One region of the Kitasatospora sp. NPDC051853 genome, then DNA from elsewhere that is predicted to be linked to it. Evidence: riboswitches for the same ligand, from Rfam matches in the RefSeq annotation. Region 1 holds a riboswitch; each other region holds the start of a gene.
The links. A riboswitch is a leader RNA that binds a small molecule or an ion and turns the genes downstream of it on or off. The one in region 1 is predicted to bind cobalamin.

Region 2: it holds a riboswitch for cobalamin, as region 1 does, so the genes downstream of both, ACIA8O_RS26635 (FecCD family ABC transporter permease) here and cobN (cobaltochelatase subunit CobN) in region 1, are expected to answer to the same signal.
Region 3: it holds a riboswitch for cobalamin, as region 1 does, so the genes downstream of both, ACIA8O_RS07275 (prenyltransferase/squalene oxidase repeat-containing protein) here and cobN (cobaltochelatase subunit CobN) in region 1, are expected to answer to the same signal.

The regions. Positions count from the first base shown of each region.
Region 1 covers NZ_JBITBY010000007.1:27,256-30,520, reverse strand. Annotated here, with positions in the region: gene ACIA8O_RS20590 (cobalamin biosynthesis protein CobG) at 1-1,156, opposite strand, end outside; cobalamin riboswitch at 1,369-1,491, shown strand; gene cobN (cobaltochelatase subunit CobN) at 1,614-3,265, shown strand, end outside.
Region 2 covers NZ_JBITBY010000009.1:402,860-406,124, forward strand. Annotated here, with positions in the region: gene ACIA8O_RS26620 (amino acid permease) at 1-60, shown strand, start outside; gene ACIA8O_RS26625 (acylphosphatase) at 47-331, opposite strand; gene ACIA8O_RS26630 (SDR family oxidoreductase) at 362-1,276, opposite strand; cobalamin riboswitch at 1,431-1,550, shown strand; gene ACIA8O_RS26635 (FecCD family ABC transporter permease) at 1,767-2,795, shown strand; gene ACIA8O_RS26640 (ABC transporter ATP-binding protein) at 2,854-3,265, shown strand, end outside.
Region 3 covers NZ_JBITBY010000002.1:579,855-583,119, forward strand. Annotated here, with positions in the region: gene ACIA8O_RS07265 (TetR family transcriptional regulator) at 1-263, shown strand, start outside; gene ACIA8O_RS07270 (aldehyde dehydrogenase) at 279-1,739, opposite strand; cobalamin riboswitch at 1,844-1,963, shown strand; gene ACIA8O_RS07275 (prenyltransferase/squalene oxidase repeat-containing protein) at 2,009-3,265, shown strand, end outside.

The sequences.
Region 1 (3,265 bases):
CGTCGACCCACTCCCCGGCGGGGTGGCCGCAGCGCCGTTCGCAGCCGGACCAGTGCACCGGCAGCCCGGGCACCCCGGCGGTCTCCAACGCCCGGGCGGCGTCCGCCCGTACGTCCGCGAGCGACTTGGCGCAGCCCGGCGCGCCGGTGCAGGCGGTGGCCAGCTCCCAGGGCGAACCGGGCGTCAGGCGCAGCCCGGCGGCGGCCAGTTCGCCGACCGCCGTCGCCCCGGGGAGTACGACGCTGCGCCACGGGGTGATCCGCAGCTCTCCGGCGCAGGCCCCGGCCAGCGCCCGCCACTGGGCGGCGGTCACGCTGCCGAAGCGGGTGCCGGCCACGACCCCGCCGCCGAACGGTCCCAACTCGGGGGCGCCGCCCGCGAAGACGGGCAGCGGCTCGGCGCCCGGGTCGAGCAGCTGGGCGGCCTCCCGGACGAACCAGGCCTTCACCCCAGCCGCTCGTACCGCCGTCAGGAACTCCTCGGCGGCGGCCAGCGCGGCGGCGGGAGCGGTCCCGGGGGCGACCCGGCGGGCGGTGGCGGCCCGGCCGAGGCGCAGCAGCGCGCCGCCGCCGGGCGTTGCGATCAAGGTCACATCGGCGTCCAGGGAGGCCACGTCGCCGCGGCCGTCGTCCAGGACGAAGAGGAACAGTCCGGCCAGTCCGGCGGCCGGCGGGCTGGCGCACAGCAGCGCGTCCAACTCCCGCGCCCAGGCCCGGACGTCGGCGCTGCCGAGCCCGTCCAGCCCGGAGAGCGGCGAGGCGATGACGTTGCGGACCCGCTCGTGGGTCTCGGAGGGCAGCAGCCCGGCAGCCCGCAGCAGGGCACCGAGCTCGGCCCCGGCGTCCTCGGCCAGGCCCCGCAGCTGGACGTTGCCGCGCGAGGTCAGCTCCAGCCGCCCGTCGCCGAGCCGCTCGGCCGCGTCGGCCAGGGCGAGGGCCTGAGCGGCCGTCAGCAGGCCGCCGGGAAGCCGGACCCGGGCCAACGCCCCGTCGTCGGCCCGGTGCAGCCGCAGCGCTCCCGGGCAGGCGTCACCCCGGTCGCGGTCGGGCCCGGAGGCGGCCTCCCGCCCGGCTGCGGAGGCACCGCCCCGGTCGCGGTCGGACGCGCCGGGGCGTGACTCGGCGACGGGCGGCGTGGGTGGCATGGCCGCGAGCATACCCACGTTCCGCCGGTTTGCTCCTGTCCGCTGCGTCACGTCCGCGCGACCCTCCGTCCCCGGCGGCACGGCCCGCTCTCCCCGACCACCCGACCCTCCGTCCACCCTCCCGTCCTCCCCCGCCCGCACCGGTGATCACCTGACAGACCTTCGGGACCCTGGTCCGCAACCCGGGCGCACCCCGTACGATGCTCCCCGGGTGGGCGCACAGCCCAGCCAACGCCAGCGACGGCGCTATGGGGAGGAAACCGGTGCGAATCCGGTGCGGTCCCGCCACTGTGACCACGGTTCGGCCGTGGGAGCCAGGAACTCCTGCCGTCCTCACACCAGCCCGGGGCGCGGACCCCGAGGAAGGCTCCGCCGTGCCCGTGCGCCGTACACCAGCGCTCCGTCGCGCCGCCGTCTCCTCGTGCCCGCCGCCGTCCCGGCGTGAAGTCACGGCCGGGAGGGCCTCCGCATGATCCTGCTCCTCTCCACCTCCGACACCGACCTGTTGAGCGCCCGCGCCTCGAACGGTCCGGTCCCGTACCGGCTGGGGAACCCGGCCCGGCTCGGGGTGGACGACCTGCCCGCGCTGCTGGAGGGCACCGACCTGGTCGTCGTCCGGCTGCTCGGCGGCCGCCGGGCCTGGCAGGAGGGCCTGGACGCGCTGCTCGCCGGGCCGCGCCCGGTGGTGGTGCTGACGGGCGAACAGGCCCCGGACGCCCAGCTGATGGAGCTCTCCACGGTGCCCGCCGGCCTGGCCGCCGAGGCGCACGCCTACCTGGCGCACGGCGGCCCGGCCAACCTGGCCGAGCTCGGCGCCTTCCTCTCCGACACCGTGCTGCTCACCGGCCACGGCTTCGCGGCGCCCGCCTCCGCGCCCGCCTGGGGCCCGTTGGAGCGTCAGGCGGCCGACAACGACGGCCCGCTGGTGACGGTGCTCTACTACCGCGCCCACCACATGAGCGGGAACACCGCCTTCGTGGAGATCCTCTGCCAGGCGATCGAGGCCACGGGCGCCCGGGCGAAGGCGATCTACTGCGCGACCCTGCGCGGCGCCGAGCCGGAGCTGCTGGCCGAGCTGGCGCAGGCCGACGCGCTGGTCACCACCGTGCTGGCGGCCGGCGGCACCCGCCCGGCCGACGCGCAGGCCGGCGGCGACGAGGAGGCCTGGGACGCCGGCGCGCTGGCCGCGCTGGACCGCCCGATCCTCCAGGCGCTCTGCCTGACCTGGTCCCGCGAGCAGTGGGAGGCCAGCGACGACGGCCTCTCCCCGCTGGACACCGCGACCCAGATCGCCGTGCCGGAGTTCGACGGCCGCCTGATCACCGTGCCGTTCTCCTTCAAGGAGCTGGACCAGGACGGCCTGACCGTCTACGCGGCGGACGCCGAGCGGGCCGCCCGGGTGGCGGGCATCGCGGTCGCCCACGCGAGGCTGCGTCACGTCCCGGCCGCCGAGCGGCGGTTGGCCCTGGTGCTCTCCGCGTACCCGACCAAGCACGCCCGGGTGGGCAACGCGGTCGGCCTGGACACCCCGGCCTCGGCGATGCGGCTGATGGCCCGGCTGCGCGCCGAGGGCATGGACATCGGCACCGACGTCCCCGGCCTGGACCTCACCGGCGACGGGCACGAGGGCGACGAGCTGATCCACGCGCTGATCGCGGCCGGCGGCTACGACCAGGACTGGCTGACGGAGGACCAGCTCGCCCGCAACCCGGTCCGCATCCCGGCCGCCGACTACCGCCGCTGGTACGCCGAGCTGCCGCAGGGTCTGCGCGAGCAGGTCGAGGAGCACTGGGGCCCGGCCCCCGGCAACCTCTACGTGGACCACTCGCAGAACCCGGACGGCGACATCGTGCTGGCCGCGATCCGCTCCGGCAACCTCCTCGTGCTGATCCAGCCGCCGCGCGGCTTCGGCGAGAACCCGGTCGCGATCTACCACGACCCGGACCTGCCGCCGAGCCACCACTACCTGGCCGCCTACCGCTGGATCGAGGCCGCGCAGGCCGACGGCGGCTTCGGCGCCCACGCCGTGGTCCACCTCGGCAAGCACGGCAACCTGGAGTGGCTGCCCGGCAAGACCGCCGCGCTGTCCGCCGAGTGCGGGCCGGACGCGGTGCTCGGCAA
Region 2 (3,265 bases), on a different contig from region 1:
CTCGGCGTGCTGCACGGCCGGCGCAAGCGGGCCGGGGCCGGGGCGCTCAGCGGATCGTGAAGCCCGGGTGCTCGGTGGCCGGGGAGCTCCAGCGCTCGGCCACCGAGTCCACCCGCCCCGGGGTTTCGCCGCCGCGCAGCCACTCCAGCAGGCGCAGGCAGCCGTCCCGGCCGCCGTCGGCCAGCACCTCGACCCCGCCGTCGGCGAGGTTGCGGGCGTAGCCGGTCAGCCCGCCGATCGCCTCCGCCCGCTCCCTGACGGACCATCGGAAGCCGACGCCCTGCACGAGTCCGTGGACGAGGGCGGTCAGCCGGGCACGGTCGTCGCTCATGCGCCCACCGTACCCGGCCGGAGCGCCGGGTCAGCGGTAGCCGGTGGTGTCGGCGGGGCGGCCCGGGTCCTGCACCTCGACCAGGTAACGCCAGGCGTCCGGGCGGGAGCCGTCGAGGTCGGTGAAGCCGTACTCGCGGGCCAGCTGCCCGCTGGAGAGCGACCGCCCGTTCCACCGGGCCCGGTCCGGGTCGGCGGCCAGGGCGGCCACCGCGCGGCCGACGTAGGACGGGGTCTCCGAGATGGCGAAGTGCGGGACCTTCCCGAGAGCGTCGCGCCAGGTGGCCTCGGTGACGCCGAAGGTCTCCAGCATGATCTCCGAGCGCATCCAGCCCGGGGTGAGCGCCACCGCCGTGGCGCCGCGCGGCCCGAGCTCGTGGCCGAGGGCGAAGGCCATCCGCAGCACCGAGGTCTTGGCCAGGTCGTAGAAGAGGTTGATCCGGTAGTTCTCCCGGTTGTACTCGGCGGTGCCGTCGGTCATCTCCACCACCAGCCCGCCGGGGGAGCGCAGCAAAAGCGGCAGCGCGTGGTGGCTGGTGACGGCGTGCGTCTCCACCGCGAGGCGCAGCAGCCGCAGACCGTTCGTCAGGTCGTGCTCCCAGACCGGGGTGTCCCACTGGAAGAGGTGCTCGGCGCCCCAGATGTCGTTCACCAGCACGTCCAGCCGCCCCTGCTCGGCGTCGATCCGCCGCACCAGCGCCTCGACCTGCTCCGGCACCAGGTGGTCCGTCACCACCGCGACGCCGCGCCCGCCCGCCGCGTCCACCAGCTCGGCGGTCTCCTCCACCGTCTCCGGCCGGTCGTACTCCGAACGGCGGCCCCGGGTGGAGCGGCCGGTGCAGTACACGGTGGCGCCGGCCGCGCCCAGCTGGACCGCGATGCCCCGCCCGGCACCCCGGGTGGCTCCCGCCACCAAGGCCACCCGTCCCGTCAGTTCCCCTGCCACGGCCGCTCCTTCGCTCGTCCTCGCCCGTCTTGGCCCGTCGGGTCGTCCCGTCGCGAACGCTACCGATCGGGTGCGACGGGTTCGGGTACGCGCGGAGCGCGCCGCCGGATGTGCCGGGTGCCACAGGGAAGGGCCCCTTACAGGTGAGGTGAGCCTTGCTATGCTGCCAGGGCGTCCCGAGGGAGAAGTCCGGTGAGAACCCGGCGCTGACCCGCAACGGTGGAACGGACCTTGACGGTCCGTGAGTCCGATCGCCCCCGGCGGCGCGGTCCTCCCGAGAACTCGCCGCGGACTGCGAGGGGATGCCGAACGGCGCGCCCGCCGGAGCGCGCGGACGCCCGCCGTCCGCCGCCGCGCGGGGCACGGCCGCTCGCGCCCCCGTACGCCCGGGGCCCGACCGAAGGCCCAGCCGTTGAGCAGCGCGACCACCGTCACCGGACCTCCCGGCGGCACCACCAGCCGGCCCGGCCCGGCACCCGCCCGGCCACCGCTGCGCACCGGCCCGCTGGCCCTCGGCCTCGGCGCCGCGTTGCTGGCCTCGCTGGTCTGCGGAGTCGCCCTCGGCTCCTCGGGGCTGAGCCTCGGTCAGGTCGCCCACTTCCTCCAGGCCGGGCTCACCGGCGGGCGGATCGACGCCGACCAGGTGGCCGGCTACACCATCGTCTGGGAGATCCGGCTGCCCCGGGCGGTGCTCGCCGCCGTGGTCGGCGCCGGGCTCTCCGCCGTCGGCGTCGCCGTCCAGGCCATGGTCCGCAACGCGCTGGCCGACCCCTTCGTGCTCGGCATCTCCTCCGGCGCCGCCGTCGGCGCCAACGCGGTGCTGCTGCTCGGCGCCTTCGCCTCGCTGGGCGTCTGGGCGCTCTCGCTCTCCGCCTTCAGCTCGGCGCTGGCCGCCATGGTCCTGGTCTACGCGGTGGCCCGCACCGCCCACGGCCTCACCCCGCTGCGCCTGGTCCTCACCGGCACCGCCCTCGCCTACGGCTTCTCCGCCGTCACCTCGCTGATGGTCTTCTCCGCCGAACGCGGCGAGGCCGCCCGCACCGCGATGATGTGGCTGCTCGGCAGCCTGGGTGGCGCCACCTGGGCCTCCGTCCCGATCGCGGCGGCCACCGTGCTGGCCGGACTGGTCTACCTGCTGGCCGCCGCCGGCAGCCTGGACGCGCTGGCCATGGGCGACGAGACGGCCGCCGCCCTCGGCGTGGACGCCGCCCGGCTCCGGCGGGCGCTCTTCCTGGTGACCGCCGCCGTCACCGGCACCGTGGTCGCGGTCAGCGGGGCGATCGGCTTCGTCGGGCTGATGGTCCCGCACCTGGCCCGGATGCTGGTCGGGGCCGGCCACCGGCGGGTGCTGACGGTCGCTCCGCTGCTGGGCGCGGTGCTGCTGGTCTGGGTCGACATCGTCTCCCGCCTGCTGCTCGCCCCCGCCGAACTCCCGGTCGGGGTGATCACGGCGGTGCTCGGCGTGCCCTGCTTCCTGCTGCTGATGCGGCGACGCGCCTACAGCTTCGGCGGCCGCTGATGGGGGCCCGGGAGCGGACGGGGCCGCAGGCCGCCCACGACCCGGCGGGAGGCCACCGGTGAAGGTCGAGATCGACGCGGTCTCGGTGGAGATCGCCGGGGCGCGGCTGGTGCACGAGGCCACCCTGAAGGCGGCGAGCGGGCAGGTGATCGGGCTGGTGGGGCCGAACGGCAGCGGGAAGTCCACCCTGCTGCGCACCGTCTACCGGGCGCTGCGCCCGAGCAGCGGCACGGTCCTGCTGGACGGCGAGGACCTGCACGGGCTGACGCCCCGTGAGGGCGCCCGCCGGGTGGGGGCGCTGCCGCAGGAGACGGTGGCCGAGTTCGACTTCACCGTCGCCGAGGTGGTCGGCATGGGCCGCCTGCCGCACCGCCGGGGCTCGGACCGACCGGCGATCGGGGGGTGGCGTCGCGGCGCCGGGGCACGCACCTCGCCGGCTTCTCCTCAGTCGCCGATGCTCCGCATGGACT
Region 3 (3,265 bases), on a different contig from region 1:
GGCTCGCGGAGGCCATGGTGCGCGCCCTCTCCTTCGCCGACCGCTCGGTGAGCGCCGAGGTCGACGCCGTCTCCGCCGTCACCTCCGCCATCGTCCTGGACGCCGCCCAGCTGGGCCCCACCCCCACCCCCGCCCAGCAGGCCGCCCTGCGCGTGGTCGCCCACACCTGGCACGCCACCCTGCTGGCCTGGCTCTCCGGCCGCACCTCCCTCGCCGAGGTCCGCGCCGACCTGCACACCGCGGCCCGCCTGCTGACGCTCTGACGGCCCGAGCCCCCGTCAGGGCGCGGTGTACCCCCTGGGCAGCACGATGCTCTTGGTCTCCAGGTACTCGGCGAAGCCCTCGGGGCCGAACTCGCGGCCGACGCCGGACTGCTTGTAGCCGCCGAAGGGGACGCCGCAGTCGAGGTTGAAGGTGTTGACCGCGTAGGTGCCGGTGCGGATCCGGCGGGCCACGTCCAGGCCGCGTTCCACGTCGGCGGTCCAGACGCTGCCGGAGAGGCCGAACTCGGAGTCGTTCGCCAGCCGGACGGCCTGCTCCTCGTCCTGGTAGGGCGTCAGGCAGACCACCGGCCCGAAGACCTCCTCCTGGGCGATCCGGCTCGCGTTGTCCACGTCGCCGAACAGCGTCGGCTCGACGTACCAGCCGCGCTCCAGACCGGCCGGCACCCCGCCGCCGGTGAGCAGCTTGGCGCCCTCCGCCTGGGCCAGCGCGATGTAGTCGAGGCTGCGCTGCCGCTGACGGGCCGTCACCAGCGGGCCGACCGCGGTGGCCGGGTCGAGCGGGTCGCCGACCGGGAGGGCGGCGACGGCGGCGGTGAGGCGTTCGGCCAGTTCCTCGTAGTGGGGGGCGGGGGCCAGGATCCGGGTCTGGGCGATGCAGGCCTGGCCGTTGTTGAGGTAGGCGGAGGCGACCAGGGAGCGGACGGTGCGGTCCAGGTCGGCGTCGGGGAGCACGATCGCGGCGGACTTGCCGCCGAGCTCCAGGGTGACCTTCTTCAGGGTGCGGGCGGCACTGGCCATCACCAGCCGCCCGGCGGCCACCGAGCCGGTGAAGGAGACCTTGTCCACGCCGGGGTGGCCGACCAGGTACGCGCCGGTCTCCCGGTCGGCGGGCAGGATGCTCAGCACGCCCTCCGGCAGCCCGGCCTCGCGGACCACCTCGGCCAGCACGTACGCGTCCAGCGGGGTCTCCGGCGAGGGCTTGAGCACCACGGTGCAGCCGGCCAGCAGGGCGGGCGCCAGCTTGGAGGCGGCGGCGAACTGCGGCACGTTCCACGGCACCACGGCCGCCACCACCCCGGCCGGCTCGCTGCGCACCAGGGCCCGGCCGAAGGCCCCGGCCCGCAGCTCCTCGAAGGGGTGCGCCTCGGCCACCTTGATGTAGGAGTCCCAGATCGCCACCGGTCCGTGGGCCTGCGCGGGCACGCTCCAGGAGATCGGGGAGCCGTTCTGGGAGGTGATCAGCTCGGCCAGCTCCCGGGCCCGGGCGGCCAGGCCGTCCTTGATCCGGCGCACCACCGCGATCCGCTCGGCCGGCGACAGCCGGGGCCAGGGCCCCTCGTCGAAGGCCCGGCGGGCGGCGGCCACCGCGCGGTCCACGTCCGCCTCGGCGGCGTGCGGAACCCGGCCGATCACCTGCTCGGTGTGCGGGGAGACCACCTCGATCACCGCGTCCCCCGCGGGGGCGCTCCAGACGCCCCCGATGAACAGCTCGCCGTGCTCCACGACCCCGGTCATCCCCGACTCCTCCACCCGACGGACCGAAAAACTGGTACCAGTTCTAGTCCGTGGGGAGGGGCGGCGTCCAGACCGTGTCGGTACGGAGCGCGACGGCCGGAAGGTTAGAGTCTTGAACCGCTGGTACAACTTCATCCGCTCCTCGTCGGGGGAAGCCGGTGGGACTCCGGCACTGACCCGCAGCCGTGAAAGTCGAAATGCCCGTCCGGGAGCGAGCGGCCACGTCGAGGTCCACGGGCGGTCCGGCCGGACCGCCGTACAACCGCTCAGTGAAAGGTCCACCCACCGCCATGCTCACCACCGCCCGCGCGGGCGCCGCCGCCCTGGCCACCGCCGCCCTGCTGGTCGGCACCGCCGCCCCCGCCCTCGCGGACACCCCGTCGGCCTCCCCCTCCCCGGTCACCGCGCCCGCCGCGGTCTACGGCAAGGGCGACCCCACCTACGACGGCGTGTGGCGGCAGTCGCTGGCCCTCACCGCGCTCTCCGCCTCCGGCGTGGTGCCCGCCGACGAGGCGGTCAACTGGCTCACCGGCCAGCAGTGCGCGGACGGCGGCTGGCCCTCGTTCCGGGCCGACACCTCCGCCGCCGCCGCGACCACCGGCGCCTGCGACCCGAAGGCCGAGGACACCAACGCCACCGCCATGGCCGTCCAGGCGCTGAGCAAGCTGGACGGGCACCAGAACTCCGTCAGCCGGGGCGTCGAGTGGCTGAAGAAGGTCCAGAACGCGGACGGCAGTTGGGCCTACAACCCGGGCAACCCCGGTGACGCCAACTCCACCGGACTGGCCGTCAGCGCCCTGCTCACCGTCGGCGCCGACCCGGCCACCGTGGCCAAGGACGGCAAGAGCGCCTACGACGGCCTGGCCCTGTTCCAGCTCGGCTGCGCCGCCCCCGTCGGCCAGCGCGGCGCCTTCGCCTACCAGCCCGCCCCGGACGGCTCGCTCGCCCCGAACGGGCTGGCCAGCGCCCAGGCCGCGCTGGCCGCGGCCGGCGGCAAGCTGCCGGTCACCAACACCAACCGGGTGGACGCCGCCCCCAAGCCGCTGGACTGCTCCGCCGCCACCTCCGGCCCGGTGCCGCGCGCCGCCTCCGCCGAGGCGGTCTCCGCCCACCTGGCCGAGCAGCTGGCCGCCAACGGCCAGCACCTGATGCTCACCACCCCCGGCGCCGCCCCCACCCCCGACTACACCGCCACCGCCTGGGCCACGCTCAGCCTGATCCAGGCCGGGCACCCCAAGGAGGCCGCCAGCGCCGCCGACTGGCTGGCCGGCAACGGCTACGCCTGGGCCGCCAAGGGCGCCTCCGGCACCGACGCCTCGGCCGCCGCCACCCTGGTGCTGACCGCCCAGGCCGCCAAGCTCGACCCGCTGAACTTCGGCGGCAGCAACATCCTCCAGCTGCTGATCGACGCCGGCCCGGCGCCCAAGTCGGTGCCGGCCGCCGCCAGCGCCGCCGCCTCGGAGTACCCCAAGGGCACCAAGGCCCCCGGCTCCTCCATCACCGAGGCCGACGACAACGGCGGCTTC